DNA from 3 places in the Brevibacillus sp. YAE8 genome. Region 2 is predicted to be linked to each of the others. Evidence: riboswitches for the same ligand, from Rfam matches in the RefSeq annotation. Region 2 holds a riboswitch; each other region holds the start of a gene.
The links. Region 2 has a riboswitch for glycine ahead of gcvT (glycine cleavage system aminomethyltransferase GcvT). Riboswitches for the same ligand answer to the same signal wherever they lie in the genome.
Positions count from the first base shown of each region.

Region 1 (11,361 bases), on a different contig from region 2:
TTTTTGAACCGCTCCACCACTACGACCTGCATCGCGGCCCACATCGGCCCGCACATCGTAATGTCCGGCCCGATCAGGCTCATCAGCATGTTGCGTCCGCCAAAAATCATGTGCGCCCGGTCCGGGTTGTAGTCGACTTTTTCATCGAGCCGCACTTGGTCGGACTCGGACAAAAGCGCTTTCGTCTTCAACACGTCGCCAAAGACGACGAGATACGTTGCGAACACAGCCGGAATCGCCGTAATGAAAAAGGAGAGCGACGGCAAGCCCAGCCCGAAGACGGTGTACTGCGACCAGAGCGTGGCGAAGTCCGGCTGGCTGAAGCCCCATTGAATGTCCGGCCACTTCGCTTCCCCGAACAACGGGGCGACGAACACCGCGAGCAAGATCGCAGGCAAAATCCCGAGGTTGCCGAGCAATGCCCACCCTTTCCCTTTTTGTTTCAACCCTTCAAAATGTTTGGAAAAAACGAGATAAAAGCAAAAGCCGATACAAATGGCAATCGTGTACGGGAACAGGTCGAACTTCCCGCCCTTTTCAAAAATCGAGGTAATCGCGCCAATCCCCGCGCCGAGAATAATCCCCGACTTGATCGCATTCGGCACGAAGTTGACTACCCGCTTCGCTAGTCCGGTGACCCCGAGCAAAATGGATAACAGCCCAAGCGTCAACTGAAAGGCGATCAGCGCGTACACCCGCTCCTGCCCTTCCGGAAACTGCTCGACAAACAGCACAATCAGCGGAATCGCCGGCGTAATCCAGCCGGGAATGACCGGATCGCCCAAGAGGTGGTGGAGCAAATACAAAAAGCCATTCAAAATGACAACGGCCAGTCCCACCTCAAACGGCATGCCCAGATGGTCGGCGAGCAGCGTGATCGCGCCGAGGTCGACGGCGCACATCAACAGTCCTTGCAAATAATCGGGCCATTCAAAGCGATAGTGTACAAACGGCAGCCGGATCTTGAACGGTCCGGCCGGAATGTACGGGGTTTCTTCACCCGCTCTGCGTTGTTTCCACTTCATACGATGTCCCCCTTTTAGTAAGCTGCTCGATAGATGTCTTCGATATCTTTTTTCCGCAAAGCGCGGGGATTGTTTTTCAAAAGGCGGGTTTGCTTCATCGCCTCTTCGGCCATCTCGGCGATCGCGGATTCCGGAATGTTGAACTCGCGCAGCGACTGCGGAATTTCCACGTAACGGCACAGGCGCGTCATCGCTTCAATCGCTTTTTCCGCCGCTTCGTCCAGGTTCAGTCCGGCGACGTTTTCCCCGAGCGCCTGCGCGATCTCCCCGAGCTTTTCCAGGCAGGCGATCTTGTTCGCCCGCATGACGTAAGGCAGCAAGAGCGAATTGCTCACGCCGTGCGCCATGTGGAATCGTCCGCCGAGCGGGTAGGCCAGCGCATGGACAGCGCCTACGCCCGCGTTGCCGAAAGCAAGTCCGGCCATCAGCGACGCGGTAATCATCGCTTCGCGCGACTCGATGTTATCCGGGCACGCGTACGCTTTCGGCAAGTGAACGGCAATCAGTTTCATCGCGCCAATCGCCAGCGCGTCCGTCACCGGGGAGGCGAACTTGGAAATGTAGGCTTCCACCGCATGCACCAACGCGTCCACGCCGCTCGCAGCGGTCACGCTCGGCGGGCACGTAAGCGTCATCACCGGCGAGACGATGGCGACGTCCGGCAGCAGGTAAGGGCTTACAATTCCTTTTTTCACTTGCTCTTTCGTATCCGACAAAATCGAGATATTCGTCACCTCTGAGCCTGTCCCCGCCGTAGTCGGAATCGCGATCAGCGGCAAGCCCGGCTTTTTCACCAGATTCGTGCCAAAATATTGCTCGATGCTGCCCTCGTTCGTCGCCATGACGGAAGCTGCCTTGGCGATGTCGATTGCGCTGCCGCCGCCGACTGCGATCAGGCCGTCGTAGCCCCCTTCGCGGATCATCTGCACACACAAGTCGACGATCTCGATTTCCGGCTCGGGGTTCACGTCCGAGAAGACGCCCGCCTCCATCGGCAAAAGCGCTTCCACCTGCGCGACTACCCCGGCCTGAATGAGAATTTTGTCCGTCACAATCATTGGACGCGCCACTTTCAGACGGGCAACCTCCTCGGGCAGCAGCGCCAGCGAATCCCGCCCTGTGACCAGTTTGTTTGCAGCGGCAAAAGTAGAAATGTTCATGATGTCACTCTCTCCTTTCTGTATGCCGCTACGTGAAAAGCAACTCCCGTGCCAAGCGGAAAAAAGCGGGTGCCAATTTCGCTCCGCCACCTGCGGGAAAAACGACCTTCCCCCCAACAGCGGCAAGCCTTTTCTCACTTTTTTGTCACATTTTCCGCAGCACAGTTTGTTTCGGCCAAAAGCAACCGTTTACATTCGCTGTTTGATTATAATTCAAATCAAACTTGCGCATTTGATTCATTATCAAATCAAAACTCATACCCTTCCCCTTTCGACACATCCGCTCACCTGGCTAGCGGAAAAAACGACGAATGATTGTCGTTTCCTGCTTGTCATCTGGCCTTCCGTCAATCAAAAATGTTTTATGTTTAAAATAATCTGTTAATTAGGAATTTTCATTTGACAACCTTTTTGGAATATTTTACTATCATAAGAACGCACGCGAATATCTGACGCGGATGAATATTGCGGGAGAGACTAAACTCGCCGTTTAGCACCGAAGGAGCAAATCCTGACCGCTCAGGACAAATCTCTCAGGTAAAAGGACAGAGAAAAGTAGGAACCGGTCTATTTTTCCCGTTCCTTTTTTTGTTGCAGAAAATAGGAGTGTTGTGCGTTCACCATGAAACAGCCGTTCCATTTGCCTCGAAAAAAGGAGGGAAAACTGCCGACAAAACCGCAAATTTTCTGCCTCGCTCAAAAATGTAAGCGTTTTTTTCGATGGAAGTAACTTAATGATGTATTTATGCTGGGTCGCTATGTTAAGATATGAATTATAAAGTTTCATAAACTTTTTGAAAGGTCGGCGGTTGGTTTTTTACCAACAGCCGCAAACGAATCAAACGCATGAGAAATGAGGGGGATCACATGCAACAGCAAAATTTGGCGAGGGGCCTGAAAAACAGGCACGTTCAACTCATCGCGATCGGCGGGGCCATCGGAACGGGATTGTTCCTCGGTGCGGGCAAATCCATTCACCTGGCCGGCCCATCCATCCTGTTTGCTTACTTGATTACTGGGATTATTTGCTTTCTGATTATGCGCTCGCTCGGTGAACTTCTCCTTAGCAACCTGAACTATCATTCCTTCGTTGACTTCGTAAAAGACTACCTCGGCAACATGGCCGCGTTCGTCACAGGCTGGACGTACTGGTTTTGTTGGATTTCGATTGCCATGGCCGACTTGACGGCTGTCGGAATGTACACGCAATACTGGTTCCCTGAGGTTCCGCAATGGATGCCGGGATTGATTGCGCTCGTCATCCTGCTCATCATGAACCTGGCAACGGTCAAGCTTTTCGGCGAAATGGAGTTCTGGTTCGCGCTCATCAAAGTCATCGCGATTCTCGCTTTGATCGCCGTCGGAATCTTCATGATTGTCAAAGGCTTCTCGACAAACTCCGGCGCGTCCAGCTTCAGCAACCTGTGGAGCCACGGCGGCATGTTCCCGAACGGCATCAACGGCTTTTTACTCTCCTTCCAGATGGTCGTGTTCGCCTTTGTCGGCATTGAGCTTGTCGGGCTGACTGCCGGGGAGACAGAAGACCCCGAGCGCGTGATTCCAAAAGCGATCAACAACATCCCGATTCGCGTGCTGCTCTTTTACGTCGGCGCTCTGATCGTCATCATGAGCATCTATCCATGGAACGCCATCATCCCGACCGAAAGCCCGTTCGTTCAAGTGTTTGCGGCTATCGGTATCGCGGCTGCCGCAGGTATCGTCAACTTCGTCGTGCTGACCTCCGCCGCTTCGGCATGCAACAGCGCCATCTTCAGTACAAGCCGTATGCTCTACTCGCTCGGCAAGGAAAATAATGCGCCTGCGTCCATGACCAAGCTGACAACGCGCCAGGTGCCTGCCAATGCCTTGTTCTTCTCGACTGTCGTCGTTCTCATTGCGGTTGTGTTGAACTACATCATGCCAGAAGGCGTCTTCACTCTGATTACGAGCGTTTCGACGGTCTGCTTCCTGTTCATCTGGGGCATTACCGTGATCTGCCACCTGAAGTACCGCAAGACAAGACCGGATCTGGCAAAAACAAACAAGTTCAAAATGCCGCTCTTTCCGTTTGCCAACTACCTGATTCTCGCTTTCCTCGCGTTCATTCTCGTCGTGCTCGCGCTTGCCGAGGATACGCGCGTGGCCTTGTTCATCACTCCGGTCTGGTTCATCATGCTCGTCGTGATTTACAAGCTGCGCAAGGCTAAAGTCGATCAGGTGAAAGTATTGGAAAACTGATCGCCAGCCAAACAAAAAACACATCCGGCTTCCGATGTGTTTGCATGGCAAGGACAAGCATCCTGCGACTGCACCAGGCATTCGCAGGATGCTTTTTATTTGCTCGCTTCCGGCTCGTTCTCTACGCGCAGTTGCAGCTTTTTCATCTTTTGGACGAGTGCGCTCTGGCTGATGCCGAGCGCTTCTGCCGCCAACCGGGTCGTCTTGTGCGTCTGGATCGCCTTGCCGATCATGCTCCGCTCCAGACGGGCGACCGCTTCGCGCAAAGACGTCGGTTCTGCCTGCGGGAACACTTGCTGGAGAAAGTTCGGCAAATCGCCGACGTCAATCGTGTCGTGAAACGTCGTGACCACCAGCCGCTCGACCAGATTCGCCAGCTCCCTGATATTTCCCGGCCAGCTATAGTTCGTGAGCCACTCGTAGCATTCCAGTGTCATCGTCTTTTCTTCCTTGTATTTCTCATTGAATTTTTCCAGATACGACACCAAGAGCGGGACAATCTCTTCCCGGCGTTCGCGCAGCGGCGGCACCTCGAAGGTGACGATGTTCAGCCGATAGTACAAATCCTCGCGAAACAGCCCCTCGCGCACGAGTGTAGCCAGGTCGCGGTGGGTAGCCGTAATGATCCGCACGTCCACATGGCGGACTTCGGTGGAGCCGACGCGCATGAATTTGCTTTCCTCCACTACTTTCAACAGCTTCACTTGCAGCTCCAGCGGCAAGTCGCCGATCTCGTCCAAAAACAGCGTGCCGCGATGGGCGCTCTCCAAAATGCCGATTTTCCCCTGCTTGAGCGCGCCTGTAAACGCCCCCGGCTCGTAGCCGAACAACTCGGCCTCGACCAGATGGCCCGGGATCGCCGCGCAGTTCAGCTCCATGAAAATTTCGTTCGCGCGGCTGCTGCGGGCATGGATGTATTTGGCGATCATGCTCTTCCCCACACCCGTCTCGCCTTGCAGCAAAATTTTCGCATCTGTCTTGGCGACCTTGTCGGCCAGCCGGAACAGCGAGCGCGTCGCAGGTCCGAGCACGACGTCCTCCAGCCCCGTCTGGTCCGGGTGCGGCAAATCGCTGTGCAAAAGCTTCTGGCTGTCCAGCTCGTGCTTGAGGCGAATCAGCTCGGTAATGTCCCGGACGCTGCTGATGACGTACAAAATTTCGCCTGCGGGAGACAGCACAGGGGTGGCAGAGACGATGATCTTGCGGCTGTTGCGGATCGTCTGGATCAGCGTCACCGGCCTTCGCGTGCGAATCGTTTCCAGCGAAGCGGACACCGAAATCATGCCTTGCTTGATGAGATAGCCCATGTGCTGGCCGATGACCTCTTCCTCGCGAATGCCCGTAATGCGCTGGTACGCCTGGTTGACAAACAGCGTGACGCCTGCCCCGTCCGTAATATAGACGCCGTCGTACAGCGCATTGAAAACAATCTGGCAGACCGGGCTTTCAAAAAAAGCGCGAAGCTGCGCCTGCGAGCTGGCCTGCCTCTGGCGGTCCGGCAGGTTCACCTCGGGCACGACGTACTCGACAATCGGGCGCGTCAGTTCCCCGCGATGAATGGCGTGGGCGATCGCTTCCACCGTCAAATAGCCGAGAAACTCACCCTCTTCGCTGTACACTTCCTGCACTTCATTTTGATCTGGCGAAAAATGCGCGACTGCTTCCTCAACCGTCATCGTAGGACGCAATGAATACATGGGCTACTCTCTCCTGGATGTCATGACCTGATAAATGAACGAAAAGCTTTCTCTATCATTTTACACGCTCCGCCCTCGAATCAAATATCCCTTCGATCGCGATTCCATTTTTACGTTTGAGCAGAAACATAAAAGGAAAATAAGAAATAAGGCTGAAATTCAACGCCCCAAACGTGTACGCCAAGATCGTGCCTGCCAGCGCGAGCAGACTGTCCGGGATATTCGTCGCGGCCGCAGTGCTCGTGTGGTCCACCGCGCGCATCAAAAGCAGGACAACCAGTTGGAAAAGCCCGACCAGCAGGCCGAGAGAAAAGCCGGCCCCTACACACAGCTTGAGATAAGAAGAAATTTTCAAATATTTCACAGTCAACGACGTGTACATGCAAGCCCCCCTTTGCCTTCATCCAATATTTTATACGTCAACCTGAATGGAGTCCTGTCTTTTCTCGAAAGTTTTTGCGATTACATACAAATAGCGAGGTCGCTCATGAAAACTTTTCACGTCAGCCATGCCCGAAAACTGACCATCCTCATCCTGTTAATCATCGTCGTCGCCTTCTCTCTGTCCGGCTACATCATGCGCTCCCAGACCAATCGGATCATGAAAGTCGAGATCGAGAGCAAACTGACTCTGCAAAGCCAGGCGCTGGCGGAGCGAATGAACGCATTTTTCGCCCAGAAAAGCTTTCTCATCAAGCAGATGAGCACCAACCAGTCGATCGTTCGCTACTTGCAAACCGTCAAAACGCGGGACGATGCGTTTTCCAACCCGTATTACCCGGATGTGGCCGCCGCACTGGACGGCATCCAAAAGCTGGACCGCAACTTGGGACTCGTCTGGATTTCCAGCCAGGCGGGCAACTTCACATTCGGCAACACAGACGAGCTTACAGGGCCAGACTGGTCGCTCCAGCAACGCCCGTGGTACCAGGACGCCGTTCGCACAGACGAAGTCGTTTTTTCTGGGCCGTACGAAGATTACTTGACCAAAAAAATGGTCACCAGCGGCACCATGAAGCTGAAAGAGGACGGGAAGCTCTTGGGCTTCGTCGCCATTGATATTTTGCTCGACGACATTCCGGAAATGCTCGGCAGCTATCCCATCGGCGAATCCGGCTATGCCATCCTGCTCTCCAGGGACGGGACGATCATGTATCACCCGAACCCCGCGCTTGTCAGTCGGCAAAAGCTGACGGAGCAGCCCGGGGACATGGGAAAAATCGCCCACAGCATGATCGCGGGCCAAAAAGGGCTGCAACGCATCACCATCGACAACAACAGCTACTACATCGGCTATGCGCCCGTCGCTTCTACAGGCTGGTCCGTCGCAGCGGTTTTGCCTTCGAGCGAAGCTCTCGGCCAGTTGAACTCCGTACAGGAGCTGTCCAGCCTGATTACCGGGCTGTCGATTTTTATTCTGGTCGGCATGCTTTCGCTTTTGCTGCACATTATGCTTCGGGAGCAGCGGCGCATCCAGGCGGAGCTGTTGGCCGCGAAGGAAGAGGCGGAAGAAGCGAGCAAAGCCAAAACCGATTTTCTGGCGCGAATGAGCCACGAAATCCGCACTCCGCTAAACGGGATCATCGGACTGTCGCAACTGATGCAAAAAACGGTCATGACGCTGGTGCAAAAAGATTACCTGGACAAAATTCTCTCTTCCTCGCAGGTGTTGCTGCGGCTCATCAACGAGATTCTCGACTTTTCCAAGATCGAAGCCGGAAAGCTGGAGCTGGAAAAAGCCAGCTTTGACCTCGACGACTTTGTCCGCCGGCTCTCGCACATGCTGAGCATTTACCTTGGGACGAAGCAAATCGAGATCATCGTCGAGCTGCCGCCGAAAATGCTGCCCAAGCTGATCGGGGACCAGCATCGGCTGGAGCAGGTTTTGCTCAACCTGTGCCACAACGCGATCAAATTTACCGAGCAGGGCTACGTCGCCATGCGCGTCACGCTGGTGCAGGAAGACGAAAAGAGCCTGCTTTTGCACTTTGCCGTGGAGGATACGGGCATCGGCATGTCTGCGGAGCAGATGGACAAGCTGTTCGAGCCGTTCACCCAGGCGGACGGCACGACGAGCAGAAAATACGGCGGCACCGGACTGGGCCTCGTCATTTCGCGCAGCCTCGTGGAAATGATGGGCGCCACTCTCGAAGTCACGAGCACGATTGGCAAAGGAAGCTGCTTCTCCTTTACCCTCGCGTTCGAGCACGCGCCCTGGCAAGAGAACGAAAGCCCCGGCTCGCTGCTTCCTCCCGGCTACGCCAACCAGCGCGTCCTGGTCGTGGAGGACCATGACAAAATGCGGAGCAGCCTGGCGGACATGTTGGTGAGCCTGCGCTTTGCTCCGACCTGCGCCGCCTCGTGGCGAGAGGCGTTTGCGCTGCTGGAAGAGGCGGACGAATCCAACCCGTTTTGCTTTGTCTTCGTCGACATGGAGGCGGAAGACATGTACGGCGTCGAGTCGCTCTGGCGCCTGCACACGCTCGCCGAAGCATGCGAGGCGGCGACCATCGCCATGACGACCGAGTACGGACGCGACGAGCTGGCCTCGCTGGAGGAAGCTGTCCAGCCTGACGCCGTTCTCATCAAGCCGATTAATCGCATGGACGTGACGCGCGCCCTGCTGGGAGCGCAGGAGCATAAAGAACTGCACACCGCCCACGTCGCGGCTCCCGCGCAGAGCGCTTCTTTCGAAAACGTCATGTTTCCCGGACATCGCGGCACCATCATGCTGGCGGAAGACAACGAGATCAACCAGCTCGTGGCTGTCGAATTTTTGCGCCGGGAAGGCTATGCCGTCACGATTGCCAAAAACGGCCTGGAAGTGCTGGAGCTTTTGGACATGAAAAAATGGGATCTGATCCTGATGGACGTCCACATGCCGGAAATGGACGGCTGCGAAGCGACGCTGCGCATTCGCCAGCACAAGCAGTACGCGAGCCTGCCGATCATCGCGATGACGGCGAGCGTCATCAAAGCCGAGCACGACAACTGCTACCGCTCAGGCATGAATGGCGTCATCACGAAGCCGATTCATCTGGGAGAGATGAAAGAAACGTTGAAGCGGGCCATTCCTGTGCCTTGTCTGGATGTGTCGCTCGCGCTGGAGCGGCTGGATGGAAAACTCCCGATCTACACGCAAATTCTCCGGACGTTCACCCGCGAGTACGCGAATTTTGCCGAGCGGCTGCAAAAGACGCTTCGCGCAGGCGATACCGAGGAAGCCCGACGCATGGTGCACACGCTGAGCGGCGTAGCCGGGAATCTCTCTGCCCAGCGATTGCTGCTCGTAGCAAGAAAGGTTGAGAGTCTGCTCTCCCCATCGGCAAACCGGAGCGATTATGAAGAATGTATGAGCGAGCTTGCGTGGCAACTGGACGAAGTATTAGCTCTCGCAACCGAGTGGCTGGAAACTCTGGCGAACTCCTAACAAATTTTTAGCATTTTTCGTGAAATTAGGTCCATTCTCCTCATTTTTTTGCTAAAATATGAGAAAAGTATTAGGAAATCATGAACCATTGCTAGCTCTTTCCCATCTTTATGAATAACTTTCTCCCAGAAAGAGTGAGGAATCTGATGTACAAACTATTGATTATCGAAGACGATCAGATTATGGGTGAAATGCTGGCCATGTATTTAACCGAGGAAGGTTATTCTGTGAAAATAGCAGATCATGGACAAAAAGGTCTGGAGCTGGCCCGATCGTTTGCACCGGATGTCATCCTTCTCGACATGATTCTGCCGGATATGAGCGGTACCCGGTTGTGCGGCGAGCTGCGCAGCTTTTCGCTCGCTCCCATTCTCGTCGTCTCGATGAAGACAGACGTATCCGATCGGGTGGAAGCCTTGCAAGCAGGAGCGGACGATTACATTTGCAAGCCGTTTTCACTGCGAGAGATTTCAGCAAAAATCGGAGCCATAATCAGACGAACTCACCAATACCAACAGCAGGCCGCCTCCGTGGAGAACGCCGAGCAGGCGGATACGACGATCGCTTGCCCGGAAAATACGTTTCTGCTCGACCTGGAGCGCAGGGCGATCTACGTCAACCAGTTCCACGTCGAGACGACTTTTTCCGAATTTGAAATCATGCGCCTGTTCATTACAAACGAAGGCAAGGTGTTCAGCCGAGAGGAGCTGCTCTACGAGCTTCGCGGTTTTGATTCTTTTGTCACAGACCGGGCGATTGACGTCCACATCGCCAACTTGCGCAAAAAAATCGAAGACAATCCGAAAGAACCGAAATACATTCGAACCGTCTGGGGTGTGGGGTATAAATTCGTCTCTAGGAACTAGCAGACAAACGCATGGGATGGTGCTCTTTTTTTGAGATTATTTCACACTCTCCTAATACATAGACAGAAACTTATCTAATACATCAGGTGCATAATCAATCCCAGAAGACTTGGACTGCATATGGAGGGTAAAAAATGGAGTTTACACCGCATGCGACATGCGAGGACCTGGAGCACAAGTTGAGATTGGCCAATGATCTGCAAGAGGCATTGCCTCTTCAACAACTATCCTTGCACTACCAACCCCAATTCGAGACCGGATCTGGCAATGTGCGCGGCTTTGAGGCTTTGCTCAGATGGAATCATCCGCACTTTGGACCGATCTCCCCCACAGAATTTATCCCGCTCGCCGAGGAGACAGGACTGATTTATTCCATCGGAGACTGGGTGATCCAGACCGCTTGTCAAAAGAACAAGCAAATTCAGGAAAAATACATGCCCAACTCCGTCATGTCCGTCAATTTGTCGGGCTTGCAATTGCAAGATTCCTTATTCTTTGACCGGGTGTGCGGCATTTTGCAGCAAACCGCTCTCTCCCCGCAATCGCTGGAGCTGGAACTGACCGAACGGGACCGCATCTCTCTCAAAGACAGACGGATCGACTCACTGAAAAGATTTGCCCATCACGGTATCAAAATCGTATTGGACGATTTCGGGACGGAATACTCCTCGCTTGAATACATCACGACTCTCCCCCTTTCTACGATCAAAATCGACCGCTCGTTTGTCACACATATCAACAATCATTACGAAGGGACCGTTCTCGTCGAATGGATCATCTCGCTGGCGCGAAAGCTGGGATTCACCGTCGTCGCGGAAGGCATCGAAACGTACGAGCAGCTTCATACCTTGCAAAAGTGGAAGTGCGATTTTGTGCAAGGCTATTTGCTGAGCAAGCCGCTGCATGAACAGGAGCTGCCGCTGTTTTTTCGCAAGGTGGAATGGA
Region 1 is NZ_BAAIYG010000002.1:464,386-475,746, forward strand. Features, by position in the region: gene AC27IT_RS05085 (hypothetical protein) at 1-1,025, opposite strand, end outside; gene AC27IT_RS05090 (iron-containing alcohol dehydrogenase) at 1,040-2,185, opposite strand; glycine riboswitch at 2,644-2,744, shown strand; gene AC27IT_RS05095 (amino acid permease) at 3,053-4,423, shown strand; gene AC27IT_RS05100 (sigma-54 interaction domain-containing protein) at 4,519-6,120, opposite strand; gene AC27IT_RS05105 (hypothetical protein) at 6,176-6,502, opposite strand; gene AC27IT_RS05110 (response regulator) at 6,608-9,550, shown strand; gene AC27IT_RS05115 (response regulator transcription factor) at 9,697-10,416, shown strand; gene AC27IT_RS05120 (putative bifunctional diguanylate cyclase/phosphodiesterase) at 10,551-11,361, shown strand, end outside.
Region 1: linked by a shared signal. The riboswitch ahead of AC27IT_RS05095 (amino acid permease) and the one ahead of gcvT (glycine cleavage system aminomethyltransferase GcvT) in region 2 are both predicted to bind glycine.

Region 2 (11,361 bases):
AGCACGCGCCGTCAGCGGCGGACAGCTTTCGTTTTCCTTCTGCCCAAATCGGCTCGCAGGCACATCTGGTCTTCGCCGAACGCGTCGATTTGTCGAGACGGCGGCGCCTATATGAAAACTTAATAGAGTAGCGCTTCTCCCCGCTAAATAATTGATAGCGGATTTTCCGTTTTCAAATTGACCCTGCGCGGTGCGATTTGCTACTGTTGTATCAAAATCATAAAACCGTTGGAAAAAAGCGGATGGAACCACTAGAGGAGGACTCACCATGCTATATGTCGATGGCAAATGGGTTGAAGAGGGGCAAGCGGCCGTTCAACCGGAAGATCGCGGTTACAACTTTGGGGACGGCATTTACGAAGTCGTACGAATCTACAAAGGGCGCCTGTATCAGTGGGACGCGCATCTGACGCGGCTGTTCCGCAGCGCCCGTGAGATCAAGCTTGCGCTGCCGTGGAGCGCTGAAGAGCTGACCCAGTTGGCCAAAGAACTGCTTTTGAAAAACAACATCACCGAGCAGGACGATGCGACTCTCTACTTGCAAATCTCTCGCGGCGCAGCTCCGCGCATTCACGATATCCCGAGCGGCATCAAGCCTGTCATCATGGCTTTTGTCCGCCCCAAAGCCCGACCTGTAGAGGACTTGAAAAAAGGCTGGACAGCCCAACTCGTCGAAGACATCCGCTGGCTGCGCTGTGACATCAAGACGCTGAACCTGCTGGGAGCCGTACTGGTCAAGCAGTACGCGAAGGACGCCGGAGCGCAAGATTCGATTTTGCACCGCAACGGCATCATTACAGAGTGCAGCTCGGCCAATCTGTTTGCGGTAAAAAACGGCGAGCTGTACACGCATCCGGCTGACCACTTGATCCTGCACGGCATTACCCGCCAGGTCGTCCTTGATCTGGCGAAGGCAAACGGCATCGTCGCCCACGAGACGGTTTTTGACATCGCCTTCCTGAAGCAAGCCGACGAGCTGTTCCTCACCAGCACGACAGCGGAAATCATGCCGCTTGTATCCGTCGATGGTGAGGACGTTGGCAACGGACAGCCCGGTCCTGTCACAGCGAGGCTGCAAGCTTTGTTTGAACAGCACATTCACGACAGCGTGCTCGTCTAATTCGATTGATTCCATAAAGAAAGCTCTCCTGACTGGCAGTACGCCCAGGAGAGCTTTTCGCGTATGTTCGCCAACAAACAGCCTAGCGGCGCAAATTCCACTCATCCGTCGCATAGCGCGTCCGGGCGAGCTCCTCCGCCAATGCCAGTTCCTCGTCTGTCAACGCGGACGGCACCAGCTCCACTTCCAGTCCGGTGGCGAAGCCTTTGGAAAACGCTTCAATCGCTTCCTGCAAGCTCACAGGCCGCGGGCTTACCTCGTTGATCGTCACCGCTTTTTGGCGGAAGCTGTCCATCATCCGCTGCTTGACGCGGTCCGACGGGAAGTGCAGCAGCGAGAACAGCAATTCGACGTCCATGTCGAGCAAAATGGAGCCGTGCTGGAGGATGACGCCCTTTTGGCGCGTCTGCGCGCTGCCTGCGACCTTTTTCCCTTCCACGACCAGCTCATACCACGATGGCGAATCGAAGCAAGCGGACGAGCCTGGAGAGGTGTACTTTTCTTTTTCCTCCTCGCTCGCAAGCGACACCATCTCTGCTGCCAGGCCGAGGTTTTGAAAGCCGTGCAAAAGGCCGAGACTGATGATTTTGTACGCCTCGGTGACGCCGGACGGCATCCGCGGATGCTCCTCCGACACGATCACGCTGTAGGTCAGCTCCTGATCGTGCAAAACGGCACGTCCTCCTGTCGCGCGGCGGACAAAGCCCAGCCCGCGCTTTTGCACTTCCTCCAGATTGATTTCCTTGATCGCCTTTTGAAAATAGCCAATCGACAAAGTAGCCGGGTCCCACGTGTAAAAGCGAACGGTCGGGGGCACCTTGCCCTCGCTGTGCAACTGCAAAATCGCCTCGTCCACAGCCATGTTCATCGCCGGAGACATCGCTTCCGTCACGATATAGCGCCACTGTTCCATCGTATGTACCTCCCTAATCACAACACCTTCATTTTACGCTTCTCCCCATAGGGCGGCAAGGCTTGGATCGGCTGCATCAACGAGCCGTCTCCTCGATGATCGCCATGACCTGCGCCAGCGCGTCCTGCTGCTTTTCGCTTGCGGCGCGCAGCTTCTCCGTAATCGCCGGACGCTTTTGCTGCAAACGGTCCAGCGCCCGGATCAGGCTGTCTGCGCTCAACGCTTCCTCTTCGAGCACCTCGCAAAAGCCTTGCTGCTCAAAAGAGCGGGCGTTCAATATCTGGTCTCCCCTGCTCGCCGCCCGCGACAACGGCACGAGAAGCATCGGCTTTTGCAGTTGCAAAAACTCGTAAATCGCATTGGAGCCTGCGCGCGAGACGACGAGGTCGGTCATCGCCAACAGGTCAGGCAGCTCGTCCTGGACGTACTCGAATTGCCGATAGCCGTCCCGCTTCAGGCTGTTGTCCAACTGATTTTTGCCGCAAATGTGCACGACAGAAAAACGCTTGGTCAACGCGTCGAGCGTGCCGCGAACGGCTTCGTTCAACCGCCTCGCCCCCAGGCTGCCGCCCATGACGAGCAGCACCGGTTTGTCCGGGGAAAAGCCGCACAGCGCAAGCCCCGCTTCCTTCCGGCCTGTTTTCAGCTCGTCGCGAACGATCGCCCCTACATGTGTCCCTTTGCCCTTGGGCAAATGCTGGAGCGTATCGGGAAACGTCGCGCACACTTTAGCGGCAAAAGGCAGCGACAGCCTGTTGGCGAGTCCCGGCGTCAGATCGGACTCGTGCAGGACGACAGGCAGCCGATTCAGCCAGGCGCCAAAGACGACGGGCACGGAGACGAATCCTCCTTTGGAAAAGACGACAGCCGGCTTCCAGGCTGCGAGAAAGCGGTAAGCTTGCCAGGCGCCTTTGCCTACGCGCAGCGGGTCGGTGAAGTTTTTCCAGTCGAAATAACGGCGCAGCTTGCCTGTCGCAATGCCGATGTAGCGCACGCCGTCGAGCCTGCTGACCAGCTCCCGCTCGATCCCTGTCGTCGAGCCGATGTAGGCGACCTCCCAGCCTTGCTGCAAAAAACGCGGGATGAGCGCGAGGTTGACGGTGACGTGCCCCGCGGAGCCGCCGCCTGTAAATACGATCCTTTTGTTCATCATTGGTTCTCTCTCCCCGAAATGTCGGATCAATCCCATCTGTTCATGATAGCATCATTCGGAAAGAAAAACCGCCCTGTAAAAAGGCGGCTTTTCCAAAAGAGAGCTATTGTGCTTGCGGCTGGTAGCGCAGAATCGGCTTGCGCGCCGCTGTCGCTTCGTCCAGACGTTTGACCACGGTTGTATGCGGCGCTTCCTGTACAAGCTCAGGCGTTTCCTCGCACTCGCGGGCAATTTGCAGCATAACGTCGATGAACTCGTCGAGCGTTTCTTTCGTTTCGGTTTCGGTTGGCTCAATCATCAGGCACTCGTCGACAATCAGCGGGAAGTAGATAGTTGGCGGGTGATAACCGAAGTCGAGCAAGCGTTTGGCGATGTCGAGCGTGCGTACGCCCAGCTTTTTCTGGATCACGCCAGACAAAACAAACTCATGCTTGCAGACGCGGTCATACGGCAGATGGTAAGCCGTAGCCAGACGGCGCATCATGTAGTTCGCGCTGAGCACCGCATTTTGCGACACTTGCAGCAAGCCTTCCGGACCCATGGTGCGGATGTAGCTGTGAGCGCGCACGAGGATGCCGAAGTTTCCGTTGTAGCCTTTTACGCGGCCGATGGAAGCCGGACGGTTGCTGTCCCAGTAGAAGCTGCCGTCTTCTTTTTTCGCCACGATCGGCGTTGGCAAAAACGGTTCGAGAATCTTTTTCACGCCGACAGGGCCAGCACCTGGTCCGCCGCCGCCGTGAGGGCCTGTAAACGTTTTGTGCAAGTTGAGATGCACCACGTCGAAGCCCATGTCGCCTGGACGGGCAATGCCGAGGATCGCATTCGCGTTCGCTCCATCGTAATACAAGAGGCCGCCTGCTTCGTGGACGATTTTCGCCATTTCCACGATGTCTTCCTCGAACAGACCGAGCGTGTTCGGGTTGGTCAGCATGAGTGCCGCTGTATCAGGGCCTACGGCATCGCGCAGCGCCTGAATATCGACCAGGCCGCGCTCGTCAGAGGCAATCGTGACGGTGTCCAGTCCTGCTACCGCTGCAGAAGCCGGGTTCGTACCGTGCGCGGAGTTTGGCACGATGACTTTTGTGCGGTGGCCTTCGCCGCGGCTCTCGTGGTACGCGCGGATCATCATCAGACCTGTCCACTCGCCTGCTGCCCCCGCAGCCGGTTGCAGCGTAACTGCGTCCATCCCGGTGATTTCAGCCAGCTCTTCTTGCAGGTTGTACAAAAGCTCCAGTGCGCCTTGTACGGTTTCTTCCGGCTGGTACGGGTGCGTCTGCGCGAAGCCTGGGTAGCGGGCAACGTCTTCGTTGATTTTCGGGTTGTATTTCATCGTGCAAGAACCGAGCGGGTAGAAGCCGTTGTCTACCCCGTGGTTGCGACGGGACAATTCGGTGTAGTGACGAACCAACTGCAGCTCGGATACTTCCGGCAGTTCAGCAGGAGTCTCGCGGATGAGGTGCTTCGGCAGCAGGCTTGCCACCTCTACCTCTGGTACATCCAATGCCGGCAGATTGTAGCCCACACGGCCCGGTTTGCTCATTTCAAAAATCAGTGCTTTTTCCTGGTCGTTACGCACGTGTGATCGCCTCCAATTCAGCCGCCAATGTGTCGATTTCTTCCTTGGTCCGCAGCTCGGTTACCGCAAGCAGCGTATGGCCCGCGTATTCCGGGTAATCCAGTCCCAGATCGTAGCCGCCGATGATGCCAGCGTCAAGCAGCTTTTTGTTTACTTCTGCCACCGGCTTGGACAGTTTGACTACGAATTCGTTGAAGAATGGAGCGGCAAAGACCACTTCCAGACCTTTTGCCTGCAGCGCTTGCTTGGCGTAATGCGCTTTTTGCAAGTTCATCATCGCCATTTCCTGTACGCCCTGTTTTCCGAGCGCAGTCAGGGTGATCGCAGCCGCCAGTGCCAACAGAGCCTGGTTGGAGCAAATGTTCGAAGTCGCTTTTTCACGACGGATATGCTGTTCACGAGCTTGCAGCGTCAGTACGAAACCGCGCTTGCCGTTCTCGTCTTTGGTTTGCCCGACGATCCGGCCTGGCATTTTGCGCATCAGCTTGGTAGTCGTTGCGAAATATCCGCAGTGTGGTCCGCCAAACGATGCCGGAATGCCGAACGGTTGCATATCGCCCACCACGATGTCAGCGCCCAGTTTGCCTGGCGCTTCCAATACGCCCAGCGCAAGCGGGTTGGAAGAAACGATGAACAGAGCGCCTTTGCCATGAGCAATCGGCTCGACCGCTGCCAAGTCTTCCACGTTTCCGAAGAAGTTAGGATATTGCACGATAACGGCCGCTGTGTTTTCGTCAATCAGCGCTTCCAGAGCTTGTGTGTCGGTTACGCCGTCGTTGTTGATGCCGACTTCAACCAGCTCTACGCCTTGACCGTACGCGTATGTTTTCAGAACGCCGCGCGCTTCCGGGTGCACAGCACGGGAAACGATGACGCGCTTTTTGCCAGTGTGACCAGCCGCCATCATCGCCGCTTCTGCCAAGGAAGTCGCTCCGTCGTACATGGAGGAGTTCGCTACTTCCATTCCGGTCAGTTCACACACCATAGTCTGGAATTCAAAAATGGCTTGCAGCTCGCCCTGGCTGATTTCAGGCTGGTAAGGCGTATAGGCGGTAAAAAATTCTCCGCGCAGCAACATGTGGTTGACTGTGCTTGGCGCATAGTGCTGGTAAACGCCAGCACCCAAAAAGTTGACGTGCGTGCTGAAGTTCACGTTTTGATTAGCCAGACGCGTGAAGTATTTCACCAGATCAGGCTCGGACAGAGCTTCCGGAATGTTCAGCGCCCCTTTGAAGCGCACTTCTTCCGGGATGTCTGCAAACAGTTCTTCTACACTGGAAATGCCGAGAGTTTCAAGCATTTCGCGCTTGTCCTGATCGGTTTGGGGCAGGTAGCGGTATTTCACGAACGTTGTCCTCCTCAAAATAGGATGTATAGTGGGCGATTGCTTAGTTTTTCGGACGTTTATAAAACGGAGCGGCGACAACCTCTGCTTTGAGGCGTTTTCCGCGAATTTCCACTTCCAGTTGGGTGCCAAGCGCCGCATGTTCGCTTTTCACGAGCGCCAATCCGACGTTTTTCTTCAAGGTAGGGGACTGCGTGCCTGTCGTCACTTCGCCCACCAGCTCTTCGCCGACGTAGACCGGATAGTGCGTGCGCGGAATGCCGCGGTCGATCATCTCGATGCCGACGAGCTTGAGCGGCGCGCCGTTTTCTTTTTGCGCCTTGAGCACCTCTTGGCCGATGAACGGCACTTCTTTGTCCACCTTCACCGCGAAGCCGATGCCTGCTTCAATCGGCGTGATGTCCTTGCTCAGCTCCTGGCCGTACAGCGGCAGCTTCGCTTCGAAGCGCAGCGTGTCGCGCGCGCCAAGTCCGCAAGGCAGAAGCCCGTCTTCCTTGCCCGCTTCAAGCAACGCGTCCCACAGTTCAGCGGCACGCTCTGCAGGCAGGTAAATTTCAAAGCCGTCCTCGCCTGTATAGCCTGTGCGGGATACCAGAGCGGAAATGCCAGCGACCTCTACGTCGCGCTCGAAACGGAAGAAGCCGATTTTCGACAGGTCTGTGGCGGTCAGCTTTTGCAAAATCGACTCGGCCAAAGGCCCTTGAATGGCGATTTGCGCCGTTTGCGGCGAAATGTTTTCAATCGTGACACCCGGAATCAGGTGCTCTTCCAGCCATGCATAGTCTTTGTCAATGTTTCCTGCGTTGATGACAAGCAGGTAATGGTCGTCCGCGTATTTGTAAACGAGCAGATCGTCGACCGTACCGCCGTCCGGGTAGCAGAGCACGCTGTACTGCGCTTGCCCGACAGCCAGCTTGGACACGTCGTTGGTGGTGACGCGCTGCAAGTATTCGAGCGCACTCTCGCCTTTTACGTCTACTTCTCCCATGTGGGATACATCAAACAGACCTGCTTTCGTCCGAACGGCCTCGTGCTCCTGGCCAATGCTGGAAAACTGTACAGGCAGCTCCCAGCCGCCGAAGTCGATTGTCTTGGCGCCGTATTTTGCGTAGGAATCAAACAGTGGCGTTCTTTTCAGATTGGACATGTGTGGCACCTCCCAAAAACTGTTAGTCGGCATTTCTCCCCATGAAAAAACAGAGGCGAAAAAACGGGTACACCAAAAGAACGGTGCCCATTTCTCCTCCTCTGTCCTTGGTACCTGAGAGTTACCTTGCCAATCAAGCGCGGCGGGGATCACCGCGCTTGCAAGTTTCCCCTTTGGTGGCTCCGATTTCGAGCTCTCTCCAGAGTTGCGTCCAGTAGAGGTTCTTTTGCCTGAGAGATTCACCGTTCCCGGCTTGCTCCTTCGGCGCTGCAGTGGTTCGCGCAGTCTCTCCCTGCTACTATCATTCGCGTTGGTTAGATGGTCATACATAAGTTTTTGCTATGATTTCCATACTAATGAATGAACTTCCTCTATATCCTACCATGAGAGTCCGCCGTTGAAAATATGCAAATTAACAGTCAGATCAAGAAATACTTAACAAAATGATGAACACGATCATAAATGTTAAGTTTTTTGATAAAGCGCATGAAAGTTATGGCAGAGCTGTGTAAAGGAGTAACGTATATGCCGAATATTCCTGTTTCATTTGACACGAGCTGGATATCCCCGCTGACGGAGCGAATGCACGAAGACGGCCCCTGGGACAAGTGGGAGCTGTTCAAGCTGGCGCTGGAAGCGGAAGAGGCCATGGCTGTTCGCGAGTTCGATCAGTTGCAATGCCTGAAATACTTGCCGCTGCTCTCCCCGTTTCCCCACCAGTTGCAAACGGCGGAGCGAGTGCTCAACGACATGCGCGGACGCGCGATCCTCGCCGACGAGGTCGGACTGGGCAAGACGATCGAAGCCGGGCTGATTATGAAGGAGTACATGGTCAGGGGCCTGGCGAAAAAAATTCTCGTGCTCGTCCCCGCCTCCCTCGTCATCCAATGGACGAAGGAGTTGCAGCAAAAATTCGGGATTCCCGCCGTGGCGCAAAAAAAGGAGTACATGTGGCGGCAGCATGAAGTCGTCGTCGCCTCCATCGACACGGCGAAACGAGATCCGCACCGCCGCCACGTCCTCGACATCGACTACGACATGCTGATTATCGACGAGGCGCACAAGCTGAAAAACAAGCGGACGCGAAACTATCAGTTCGTGAAGGAAATTCGCAAAAAATATTGCCTGCTGCTCACGGCTACGCCGATCCAGAACGAAATGGACGAGCTGTACAACCTGATTAATTTGTTGAAGCCGGGGCACCTCGGCCACTCCACGTCGTTTTCCTCCAATTACGTCGAAGGAAAGCGACAGTCGAAAAACAGCGACAAATTGCGCGAAGAAATTGAAAAGGTGATGATTCGCAACAAGCGAAGCGACGGCGGCATCCAGTTCACCAGTCGCCGCGTCCAGTCGATTCCGATTGAGCTGTCGCAGGAAGAGATGGAGCTGTACGAGGGCGTCACCCGCTTTGTGCGCGACCAGTACCAGACAGGAGCTGGCCTGTTCAACTCGCTCGCCTTGATTACGTTGCAGCGCGAGGTTTGCTCCAGCAAGGAAGCCTCGTTCATGACACTGTACAACATGCACCAGCGCACCAGCGAAGACTCCCCCCTGCGCGGCCGAATTTTGGAGCTGGTGGAGATGATTAAGCGGATCGAGACGCATTCCAAGGCGGCCAAAACGGTCGAGCTGATCCAGGAGATCAACGACAAAGTCATCATTTTCACCGAGTACCGGGCGACGCAAAACTACCTGCAAAAATATTTGCATGACCACGGCATTACTTCTGTGCCGTTTCGCGGCGGCTTCAAGCGCAGCAAAAAAGACTGGATGACCGATTTGTTTCAAAACCGCGCGCAAGTACTGATCGCCACAGAGGCTGGCGGGGAAGGGATCAACCTGCAGTTTTGCAACCAGGTCATCAACTACGACATGCCGTGGAACCCGATGCGCGTCGAGCAGCGGATCGGCCGTGTCCACCGTCTCGGCCAGAAGCGGGACGTGCACATTTACAATTTGTCCACCGTCGGCACGATTGAGGAGCACATTTTGAAGCTGCTGTACGAAAAAATCGACCTGTTCGAGATGGTCATCGGCGAGCTGGACGACATCGTGGAGCGGCTGAATCTCAACTCGTCGCTGGAAGAAAATTTGACGCAGATCATCATGGATTCCAAATCGGCCCGCGAAATGGCGTTGAAGCTCGACAACATGGGCCACGCCATCCGCGCCAGCAGACAACAGCACGCATCCCCTGCCCTGTCGGAAGCGGCAGAGCAGTAGCAGAAAAAACGCACACAAGAAAAGAGGTTTCTCCTGATGCAAGCCAACCAGGTCAGGCAATTTGTAGAGCGCTACCTCGCGACTTTTTCCGCGCACATCGTCGAAGCCCACCCGGATTACTTGACGGTCAAGCTTCCGGTCGAGGTCGACAAGGATATCGGCAACCGCCCGTTTTACTGGAGCTGGGTCGACAAAATGAACCTGGCCTACCAGCCGCTCGTGCTCACCTTTGCGTTTCACCCGGACCGGATGCCGGACGGGCTGCGGGCCGAGCATCTGCATCTGGGCGCTGCGCGCATGCAGCAAATTTTTGCCTCGGCGAAAAAGCACGGGCGCTTTTTATGCATGTACGAGCAAAATACCGCTTCCTTGCCAAGCACCGGCAAGCGTCGCTCCACGCCGCTCGTTCCCTGGCTCGGGCTCAACCTGAAAGTATCGCTCATCTGCGACAAGCGGCGCGACATCATGCTCTATCTCGGGATCAACCTGCATCAGCCGCGCCTCGTGCACGACTTTTCCTCGTTTTTGTTTCAGTTGACGCTTGCGCCCGCGATCCCGGACTACTTTTACACGCTCGACCGGAAGCTGTCTGTGGAAGACGCGCTGGAGCTGGCCCGGCAGGAGGTCGATGCGGTCATCGCGCAGGAAGACCAGGAGTGGGCCGTAGAGGCGCGGGCGCGACTGACGGAGGAGCTGGACATCCTCGCCGCCTACTACGAAGAGCTGGCCCGACGAGAGCCGCCTGCCGAACAGAGCGAGACAGAAGCAGCCGAGGCGGAAGCGGTAGAGTCCCCGGAGCAAAAAGCCTCGATCCCGCTGCCTGCGCGCGACGCCGTCCCCGCCAGGGAGGCTGTTGTCGAAGCTGCGCAGACGCTTGACGAATACCGCTCTTCCGGCGGGCGAATCCTCGACTTTTTACGTGCCAATGGCGTCCAGGTGACGCCGCGCGAGGAAATCAACCAGGAGGAATGGAAAAAAAGCACGCCGGAAGAAGAAAAACAGCGGCGGATGGACGAGCTGCGCTGGCAGTACGAGCCGCGCATCGAGGTTCATTTTATTAACGGCGGACTGTTTTACTTGCACTCTGCTCCGCCTGTCATTAAAGCGCATCCGGCAAAAACGGTGCGCCATCTCCCCGCATCCGGGCGAATCATGTAAAAGATCAGCGAGAAGAAGTGCTGCGGAACTGACAAGTTGCAACAAATCTTTTTGTCATAGCTGGTTACAATAGGAATAAGCTTAGCCTGTACAAAAGGTGGTGCATGTTTGTGACCAGACGATTCCTCCCCCTTCTCGGGGTGCTCTTGTCTTTTGCGTTGCTCGCCTGGCCTGTCCACGCAGAGGAGAGCTGGGACAAAGAGTTTCACGCCCAAATCCAGACGTGGATGAACGAACTCGCCAACCGCGATCCGCAATTCAAGGAGTGGCAAAAAGCCGATACAGAAGTGCAGACGCTCGGCCCGAATCAACATCAGTGGCTGGTCAGCATCAAAAAAGCAGACAGACAGGTAGGGTACCTGGTCGTGGGAGAGGCCGTCGAAGCGCCTGCCCAGGAAAAATTCGTGCTGTTGGAATACGGGGTCGGGGAATACATTTTGTTCGACGATGCCTTTGCCCCGCGGGAAATTGCCGCAGAGCCTGTCTACGACGGATTCGCTTCCCACTGGCTGATCGCCCGCCAGTCGTCGCCGCAACTGGTGAACGCCAAAACAGGCGAAGCGTACCCCGCTTCCTTCGCCGCAAACGAGCCAGTCTTTCGCAGCCTGGCTGCGCAAAATCTGGTACAGACCGGGCAGCGGCTAACAGAGACGCGCATCCTGCAGCGGGCGCAAAGAGATCCGTTCGACCAGATCGGCTGGGTCAGCCAGTTGTACGGGGACA
Region 2 is NZ_BAAIYG010000003.1:269,984-281,344, forward strand. Features, by position in the region: gene dat (D-amino-acid transaminase) at 269-1,120, shown strand; gene AC27IT_RS06785 (lipoate--protein ligase family protein) at 1,203-2,033, opposite strand; gene AC27IT_RS06790 (undecaprenyldiphospho-muramoylpentapeptide beta-N-acetylglucosaminyltransferase) at 2,110-3,183, opposite strand; gene gcvPB (aminomethyl-transferring glycine dehydrogenase subunit GcvPB) at 3,290-4,762, opposite strand; gene gcvPA (aminomethyl-transferring glycine dehydrogenase subunit GcvPA) at 4,755-6,107, opposite strand; gene gcvT (glycine cleavage system aminomethyltransferase GcvT) at 6,151-7,254, opposite strand; glycine riboswitch at 7,346-7,462, opposite strand; glycine riboswitch at 7,463-7,559, opposite strand; gene AC27IT_RS06810 (DEAD/DEAH box helicase) at 7,780-9,480, shown strand; gene AC27IT_RS06815 (YqhG family protein) at 9,517-10,638, shown strand; gene AC27IT_RS06820 (hypothetical protein) at 10,743-11,361, shown strand, end outside.

Region 3 (8,889 bases), on a different contig from region 2:
CTTGTTGCCTTTGAAAAGCGAGCTGACCCCGCCCGTCAATTTGTCGATCACGCTCTGCTTCCACGCCTGGACTTTGGCAAAATCAACGCTTACTTCCGCTGCTGTGAGGCCGATTCCCGCCGATTGCGTCATCGCCTCGTACTGATGCGCCGCCGAGATCAGCGCCTTGGAAGGAATGCACCCGCGGTTCAGGCACACGCCGCCAACCGTATCTTTTTCCACAATCGCGACCTGCTTGCCGAGCTGTGCCGCCCGGATCGCCGCCACGTAGCCTCCTGGTCCTGCGCCGATCACGAGGACGTCCAGTTGTTCTGCATTGCCGTTCTCTGTCATGGCTTCTCTCCACCTGTTTCTCTATTTTTGTAAAAAAGCGTGCGTCTCCCGTTTTTTGCCTGGCGCCTATACGCCCAAAAAACAGCGGACTACTTGCTTGCGTTCTGTAGAGCAGCCAGGAGCGCTTTTTTTGTCCGCTTTAGCTGCGCCCCACGGCGAGCCGATCCGCAAAGGCTTCGTCCGGGCTGGACAAGGCAAAGCCGCGTGCAGGGTCGTAGTCGAGCGTCAGCACGTCGCCCAGATGCCGTTTGGTCAACCGATCCATGCATACCGGAATGCCGTGTTGATACACAAGCGTGTCGTTTTTCCGCAGTTCATCGACTGCCAACTGCACAAAAAATCCGCAGCCGCAGTCGCCCGAGATCACGACGTCGATCCTGAGCGCCGTATCGTTTGGAAAGTGGAGCTTTTTCAGCTCCGCTTGCGCCGCTTCCTTGATCGTAAGCTCCATGTTCGTTTTCGCCTGCTCCTTTCCCATCGCGCCATCTTTCGCTCGTGTCCGTCTCTGGCAGTACGGTCATGACCGTTTTTCTCTCTGATCGGGGGTGAAAACTGTTGAGCGTAAGCGGTCGCATCCCCTTTTTTTGGAAAAAAGCCGAGCTTTTTTCCATAGAAAAAGGACAGAGGAAAGATAGAGTGACGATACTCTACCTTTCCTCTGTCCTTTTTACCTGAGAGTTTAACTCCTGAGTCGGTCCAGGAGTATTCCCCTTGGGTGGCTTTGTCAGCGCTCTCCAGAGGTGCGTCCGATTGTAGTATCTGGTACCTGAGAGATTAATCCCAAGGGTTTTATGGGACTTGCTCCTTCGGTGCTAAACCGTCCGTTTAGTCTCTCCTACAATCATCATCCGCCGCTATTCACTTGTTGGATAACATTGACTTTAGTAAAGCATACTCGTTCTGCCGATGTCAATTCTGAAAAAAATTATTATTCAGTTAAAGTTATTCTTTGTCGCTGATGCGCCCATGTCGCCGCTGGCTGCGCAAAAGCAAGCCCGTTTGCGAAACGAGATCCAAGCATTTATTCCCCGGGAAAAGCGGCGGCGGAAGCTTCCCCTCTTTTGCTCTCGCGCCAAAAAGGCAAAAAGCGAAACCGCTGCTTTTTGCCCTTGTTCTGTCGCCTGTTATTGCTGTGCCGCCGCAGCCTCATCCATGTACACAAACTCCCACAGATGCCCGTCCAGATCGAAAAAGCTCCAACTGTACATGAAGCCGTGGTCCACCGGGTCATTCGCCGGCTTCGCCCCTGCCTCGTACGCCTTGTTCACGATCTCGTCAACCTGCTCCCGGCTCTCTGCCGACAGCGCCACGATGACCTCCATGCTTTTCGCCGTATCGGTGACGTCCTTTTTCGTAAACGTCTGGAAAAATTGCTCTACCAGCAGCATCGTGTAAATGTTTTCCCCGATCACCAGACAAGCCGCGTTCTGATCCGTGAATTGCGGATTAAATTCATAGCCGAGTGCAGAAAAAAAGTCGATCGATTGGTTCAAATCTTTTACCGGCAAATTGACAAAAATTTGTTTCGATTGCAGTGCCATCTGTATCCCCTCTTTTCGGAAGTGTGCGTGAGACTTAGCTGTATCGTAGCATTTTTCGGATGGGCGATGCTTCTTCCAAATTGCTATGAATGGCAGTGAGCGCAAGTCCGCGGGAAAAAACGGCTCTGTCTCCCGCCTGTTTGCGGATAAGCAAAGGCGTTCTTGCCAACAGTAACATGTCGAAGGGAGGTGACGATAGATGGGAGCAAAAGGCAACGAACATCACGAGAGCAAGCGCGAACTGCCAGGCTTGCACCTTTCTTCGCTGGATGAGGAGCAAATCGAGAAACAGCACCAGTTTCAGATGTTTCCGACGCCCGATGAACAGCAAGCTTCTGAAGTCATTCGGGAGCTGAAAGATTAATGTTCGCGGCACTTGTTCTGCTACGTTTTCCTTGACGATAGCCGTATATGCCCCGTTTTGAAACGATTGCAGCGAGCAAAAAGCCAGGGTGTTTGCTTCCCTGGCTTTTGCCGTTCACCGTTTTTGCTTGTTCAGGACAGAACAGCGGAAAAGACGCTCAGCTCACGCACGACACGCTCATCCACCTCGACGCCCAGCCCCGGCCGCTCGCTCAGCAGCAGCCGATTCTGCTCGTAATGAAGCTGCCCAGATGGCGCGTAGCAGACCGCTTCTGCCATGAGCCGGTGAATGTTTTCAATGTGAAACGGATTTTTCCCGATCACCAGCGGCGCGATGTCTTTTGCCAGCATCTCGTACGTGCTGTGAAAAGTCTCGCCCGTGACGTGCGGGTCCGGCATGCCTTCACCGTAGCCCACAAGCCCTGTGTCCGTCGTCAGTTTGACGATGATGCTCGGAAGCTCGCGAAACTCGTCATAGGCGACGATAAACGGCCGGATCAACGGAAGCTGGGTCGCAAACAGTTCCACCGAAACAATTTTCAAAGAGAATCCCTCCATCTTTTCTTTTGTCAAAACGGGCCGTAGTGCATGAAGTTCGCCACGATAACCGCTACAAGCCCGATCGCGAACTGGGTCAAAATCAACGGCAAAATCCACTTCGCCCAGCGAATCCACAGAATGCCCGCGAGCGCCAGCCCCGCCATGAAATAGCCGGAGGTCGGGAAAATAATGTTGCCGATCCCGCCCGCAAGCGAGAAGGACAACACGGCTGTCTGCCTCGTCACTCCGACCAGATCGGCCAATGGCGCCATGATCGGCATGGTGAGCGCGGCTTGTCCGCTGCCGGACGGCACGACGAAGTGAATCAACGCTTGCAAAATATACATTCCGGCAGCACTGAGCACGGGCGGAATCTCGTGCAGCATCCCGGCTGCGTGGAACAACAGCGTGTCGATGACGTGCCCATCCCCCAGCACGACCAGCGTCGCTCTCGACAGCCCGATAATGAGCGCGCCGGTGAGCATGCCGGCTGCCCCTTTCATGAACGACTCGATCAGTTGGTCGGCCGACATGCGCGAAATCAGCGTAATGACGATGGCTAAAATGACAAACAAGGCAGAAATTTCGGTAATGTACCATTGGAATTGCAGCACGCCGTAGATCAAGGCGACAAAGTTGAGCAAAAAGCAGATCAGCACCTATTTGTGCGTTTGGGACAACGGCTGGTCGTCCGCAGGCGCGAGGGCGGAAGCGGAAGTCGCATTCGCCGCAATGCCTTCGCCGTAAAAGCCGAGGGAAGGATCTTTTTTGACCTTCATCGCGTAGCGGTAAATGAAGCCGACAGACACCGCGTACATGATGACGAACAGGACGATGCGGTAGCCGATCCCGGAGAAGATCGGGAGCTGGGCAATCCCTTGGGCGATTCCGACCGTAAACGGATTCATGATCGCCGTCGTAAAGCCGATGGAAGCGCCTACCAGCACAATCGCCGTTCCCGTGATGACATCGAAGCCGAGCGAAACTGCGAGCGGCACCAAAATCGGGATGTAGGCCAGCGTTTCCTCCGCCATCCCCGTAAAAGCACCCGCAAAGGCGAAGAAAAGCATCATGATCGGGATGAGCCACTTATCCTTGTTCCCGAGCTTTTTGGACAGCGAGCGGATAAAGGCGTCTACCGCCCCCGTCGCCGTCAACACGCCAAACGCCCCTCCGATAATCAGCACGAAGAAAATGATTTCTCCCGCGTCCACCATCCCGGTATGAATCGCGCTGAACAGCGCAAAGACGGAAACAGGCGTCTGTTCCAGCGGTTGAAACGATTGCGGATCGACGACGCCTCGTCCGTTCACCTCCACGCGGGCGTATTCTCCTGCGGGCACGACGTGGGTGAGAAACGTCGCAACCAGCAGTACGCCGAACAACAGCACGAAGACGTTGATTCCCCGCTTGCGCCGCGCTGCCTGATCTGTGTTGTTTGCCAGCACTTTCAGCTCCCCCTTTTTCACTATTCTGTCTTTTTATCGTAGTCGATTTGTCCAGGCATGAAAAATGAGGTTATTCAATGATAACGATAAAAAAATCCACACTTAATCGCTGTTCTCTTCTCCGAGGCAAAAGTCCCTAAGACCCGTTGAGAATCCTTCCACGAGATTCTTTCAATAGCTTTTTCAGTCGAACAAACCACTGCAAGCCACTGACGAGGAAAGAGGAGAAATCCGCGAAGCTCTTTGGGATCCCAAGAAGCTCCCGCGATTTCTCCTCTTTCCTCGCCTCCGCAAAAGCCGCGATGAAGACCCAAACAACAGCGCCGAACAACCGCCAAAAGTAACGGATTTTCGAATATCATGCGAAGATTAACTAGCGAAGTAAAACGTAACAGCATACTTAATCGCTGGTTCTCTTCTCCGAGGCAAAAGCCCCTACGATCTGTTGAGAATCCTTCCATGAGATTCTTTCAAAGGTTTTTCAGCCAACAAACCACCGCAAGCCACTGATGATTGAGGCATTCCGCAACGACGTGGAATGTCTTCAAGTGGCGCAGCTCCATCTCCCATCCCCCCCCAAAAGCTCAGTTAGACTCTCGTTTTGGTCTGTATTTGTCCATCGTAGAGCATCTGCTGCGAACAGACAACAGGCAAACACCCCGTCACCGATGCATGGGATACGGGAGAATGTCTGAAAAAGTTCAGGAATGAAGCAGTCCGTCCTCATTCGGGTACCCTATAATTTACTGTGACGGCTTCTCTTGCAAAAAACAGACCAAGGTACGATCGGAGTGACGTAAAGATGTATAAAAAGCTACTGGCCATCCCTGTAACGGCTGTGTTTCTGTTGCTGGCAGCATGCGGTGCGAACGGGCCAGGAGGGCAAGCCGCAGGCGATCCTGCCGCAAAACCGACGCGTTCTATCCAGTATTTGGGCAACACATATAAAATCCCGGCGCGAACGAAGCAAATCGCCTTCGTCGAATCTCGCAGCAGCTTTGAAGATGCGCTTTTGACCGGCATCCCGCCGTTTGCCGCTACCGTAGAAAAAAGCGGTGCGTTCCCACAGGAATACGCCGCGATTACGCAAAATACGCAAAAGCTCCCCGCGGACATCGCGGACCACGTCGGCGACCTTGCCGCTTTGGGGCCGGATACGATCCTGACCTCCGACAAGACGTCCGAGGAAAAGCGCAGCAAGCTGGAAAGCGCAGCGTCGGTCATTCCCATCTCCTCGAATGGAGCGCATTGGGAAGACAACCTGCGGCTGCTTGCCGAGGTGCGCGGCAAAGACGCCAACGTCGATGCCATCGTGAGCAAGGTCCGGACGAATACGGAAAAAACGCGCGACAAGCTGGCTCCGCTCAAGGACAAAATCGTGCTGACCGCATGGTTTCACGAAGGCGCTTTTCTCGTCTATCCGAAAAACGAGCGGTACAACTATTTGCTCTATACCGATCTCGGGCTGGCGACCCCAAGCGTTGTAGAGCAAGCAAAAGAACCCGTGCCGCTTTCCCTCGCAGAGCTGGCACAGGCAGACCCGGATTATTTGTTCGTGATGGTCGACAAAAGCAGCGATCCCGACGCCGCCAAATCGTTCGAGCAGTTGAAGCAGCAGCCTGAATGGAGCAATCTGCGCGTGGTCCAAAGCGGCCAGGTGTACGAAAATGCCGTCAACCCCGGATTGGCCGGAGGCACGGCCTACAGCAACCAGTCGTTTTTGAACGCGCTGTCCGCGCGGCTGTTGAAATAAGTGTTTTACGGTTGGAGCATTTCGCGCGTATAAAAGCTGCAAATCGGATCATACTATATTCATCGAGCTCGGTGGTGTGTTTTCAAACAGGCTGTAGTCTTCTACGGAGGCGATGTGCCATGGATGATTTACACGATCACCTAGTGAGTAAAGGAAAACCGCAACACTGCTAACAGCTTCTAACTTCATACTGGAGGTAGATGCGTCGCACGTGATGATCGGTAACACCTCAAAACTAGCGAGCTCGATATATGCCGTCTCCTTTTAGGAGGCGGTTTTATTGTATAACGAACCCCCCCAGTTCGACTGGGGGTTTTCGTTATACAATAAGACCTTCGCCACCAATGCGGCAAAGGTCTTTCTCTCGTTGATTATTCGCCGAGATCGACGTTGTGGTACACTTGCTGCACATCGTCCAAATCTTCGAGGGCGTCGATCATTTTTTCAAACTGGGCTTGCGCCTCTTCGGAAAGCGTCACTTCGTTTTGCGCGAGCATGGTCAGCTCGGCGACAGTGAACTCGGTGATGCCTGCTTTTTTGAACGCTTCCTGCACGGCATGGTACTGCTCCGGCTCAGCGTAGACGATGACGGCTCCGTCTTCTTCCAAAATGTCGCGGACGTCTACTTCTGCTTCCATCAAAATTTCGAGCACTTCCTCGGCTGTTTTGCCTTCGAGGCCAAATACGGCCGTCGGGTCGAACATGTAGGCAACCGAGCCTGTCACACCCATGTTTCCGCCGTTTTTGTTGAAGGCGGCGCGCACTTCAGACGCGGTGCGGTTTACGTTGTTGGTCAGGGCGTCCACGATGACCATGGAGCCGTTTGGCCCGAAGCCTTCGTAGCGCAGTTCGCTGTAGTTTTCTTCGGCTCCGCCCTTCGCTTTTTCAATCGCGCGGTCGATAATGGCTTTCGGTACGCTGTATGTTTTGGCACGCTCCAGGACGACCTTCAGAGCGCGGTTCGACTCTGGGTCCGGCTCGCCTTGCTTGGCCGCTACATAAATTTCTTTGCCGAACTTGGCATATATACGACTGGTGCTGGCATCCTTCGAAGCTTTTTTCTCTTTGATATTGTTCCACTTACGACCCATAAATTCCCACTCTCTTTCAACGTCACAGATTGATTGCTTGCAAGACTCCGTAGTCCAATTTCACACTCAACTATTATACCTCAATCTTGTGTTTTTTTACGAGACAATCCTTGTGAAAAAACGTACACGTCGTTTCGGGTGGCTTTTCCTTTCCCTGGCTCTACTTGTTGCTACTGGCTCCTCACTCTGGTCATGATTTTGGTCATAGCCCCGTCAAGTAGATGGCATAAAAAATCCCTTCCGGTCAACAGTGTTCCTCTCATGATACCATGAGGGCTTTTCTCACTGTCTGCCGTAAGGGGATAATACCACTGGTCGAAGACGCGACTTCTCACTCAAAATTCCCCGTTCGAATAATAGCATCTTCCAGAATGAATCTTTTCACTTCTGATTCAAAATAGGCGTAGATCAGAGGGGCAGTCCCCTTCTCTTTTTTTACATAACGAACACTCATTTCTCCATCAAATTGTTGAGAAATGGCAAATTTCGTTTCTGCTCCTCCTGCTGTCTGTCCGATGTATGTGACAACTTCTTCATCACTCCAGCTTTTGGGTACAAGCTCCAAATATCGATTATCGGTAAAAATGGTAAGTGTCACCGGATATTCCGGAATTTCTCCTGCCATTTGAATTCCTATTTCAATCTCATCCCCCTTTTCTATTTTTGTGATACTTATTTGTATTTGATCTAACAAAGCTGTCGCGCGTTTTAGCTGTAAGATATCTAAAGCAAGCAATCCCCCTAAAGCAAGTGCTAGGATAACGAATGCGCTCCAAATGAGTTTTTTCAACCAATCTCCTCCTCATTCTTGTTCTGGAACCACTATTTCTACTTGTTTGAAAATGGCGGTTAGACATAGATTCTGCCTAGCCGCCACATTTCCTTGCTTAGTCAACAATCTCGATATCATAAGATGATTTTTTTGTAATTTGTGTGTACTCATGCAACAACAAAGAATAATAGTTGTACAGAGAACGGTACTTGAAGTAACCACTAAAATTGATTTTCGCTGTGCCTGTATCAATCGATGGTGCTGTATCCATAAAATATCGAACTGCAAAACCTGGAGTCCTGCCTGGGTTTTTATCAAAATCGCGTTCGTCTAAGTAACCAGATGGGAAATAGTTTTCGTTCCATTTAAACTCATACAACAAGTTGTCTGTACCATTACCAGAAATGTGTACCGAACTGGCTTCTACCGGGATGTTCACTACTCCAATTTGTGTTCCAAACCACATAGGGACACTAAATTCTTCTTTTGAATCGTTAATTGGATCCACTGTATTAAAGACCACTGGTTCATCCGATTCAATTCGAAGACGGAAGTTCACTATATCGTGGCTTCCCGTATAATCAACCCCCTCTTCCTCTAGCATGTCCTCAATATCTTCAATCTCTGTTCCCCATCGAAAACTAAAGTTATTACCAGCATCAGTTTCGGTCGTAAGAGGTCCTTGAATTCGGTATCGCCAACCTTTTCCTGTTCCGCCCTGAATTTTTTGGTAGTAATCATCTTCATCTTCAGCATATGCAGTAAGTTTTTGACGGCCATTGTTTTCTTTAACTTTTTTCATCTTGATAGTTTTTCGATCTGCTTTCTCTTTGTTTTTCTTCGTTTTTTTACCTTCTCCATCAAAGATGTACGTTTTGCTTGAACTAGGCTCATCATCATTTTTCTTTTTATATTCAAAAATATTTATTTTTGCTTCGTAGTCTTTACTCGCCTTTTTTTCGACAATCGCCTCAAATTTAACTAGATTGTTATTTTCTGCTATTCCTTTGTAGTAATATGCTTTACCATCTTCGAGGACTTTATCGAT
Region 3 is NZ_BAAIYG010000002.1:450,212-459,100, forward strand. Features, by position in the region: gene lpdA (dihydrolipoyl dehydrogenase) at 1-333, opposite strand, end outside; gene AC27IT_RS05020 (iron-sulfur cluster biosynthesis family protein) at 473-811, opposite strand; glycine riboswitch at 1,077-1,181, opposite strand; gene AC27IT_RS05025 (VOC family protein) at 1,458-1,874, opposite strand; gene AC27IT_RS05030 (hypothetical protein) at 2,074-2,238, shown strand; gene AC27IT_RS05035 (enolase-like domain-containing protein) at 2,370-2,780, opposite strand; partial or broken gene AC27IT_RS05040 (YfcC family protein) at 2,807-4,231, opposite strand; gene AC27IT_RS05045 (ABC transporter substrate-binding protein) at 5,028-5,978, shown strand; gene AC27IT_RS05050 (YebC/PmpR family DNA-binding transcriptional regulator) at 6,350-7,069, opposite strand; gene AC27IT_RS05055 (hypothetical protein) at 7,401-7,859, opposite strand; gene AC27IT_RS05060 (hypothetical protein) at 7,957-8,889, opposite strand, start outside.
Region 3: linked by a shared signal. The riboswitch ahead of AC27IT_RS05020 (iron-sulfur cluster biosynthesis family protein) and the one ahead of gcvT (glycine cleavage system aminomethyltransferase GcvT) in region 2 are both predicted to bind glycine.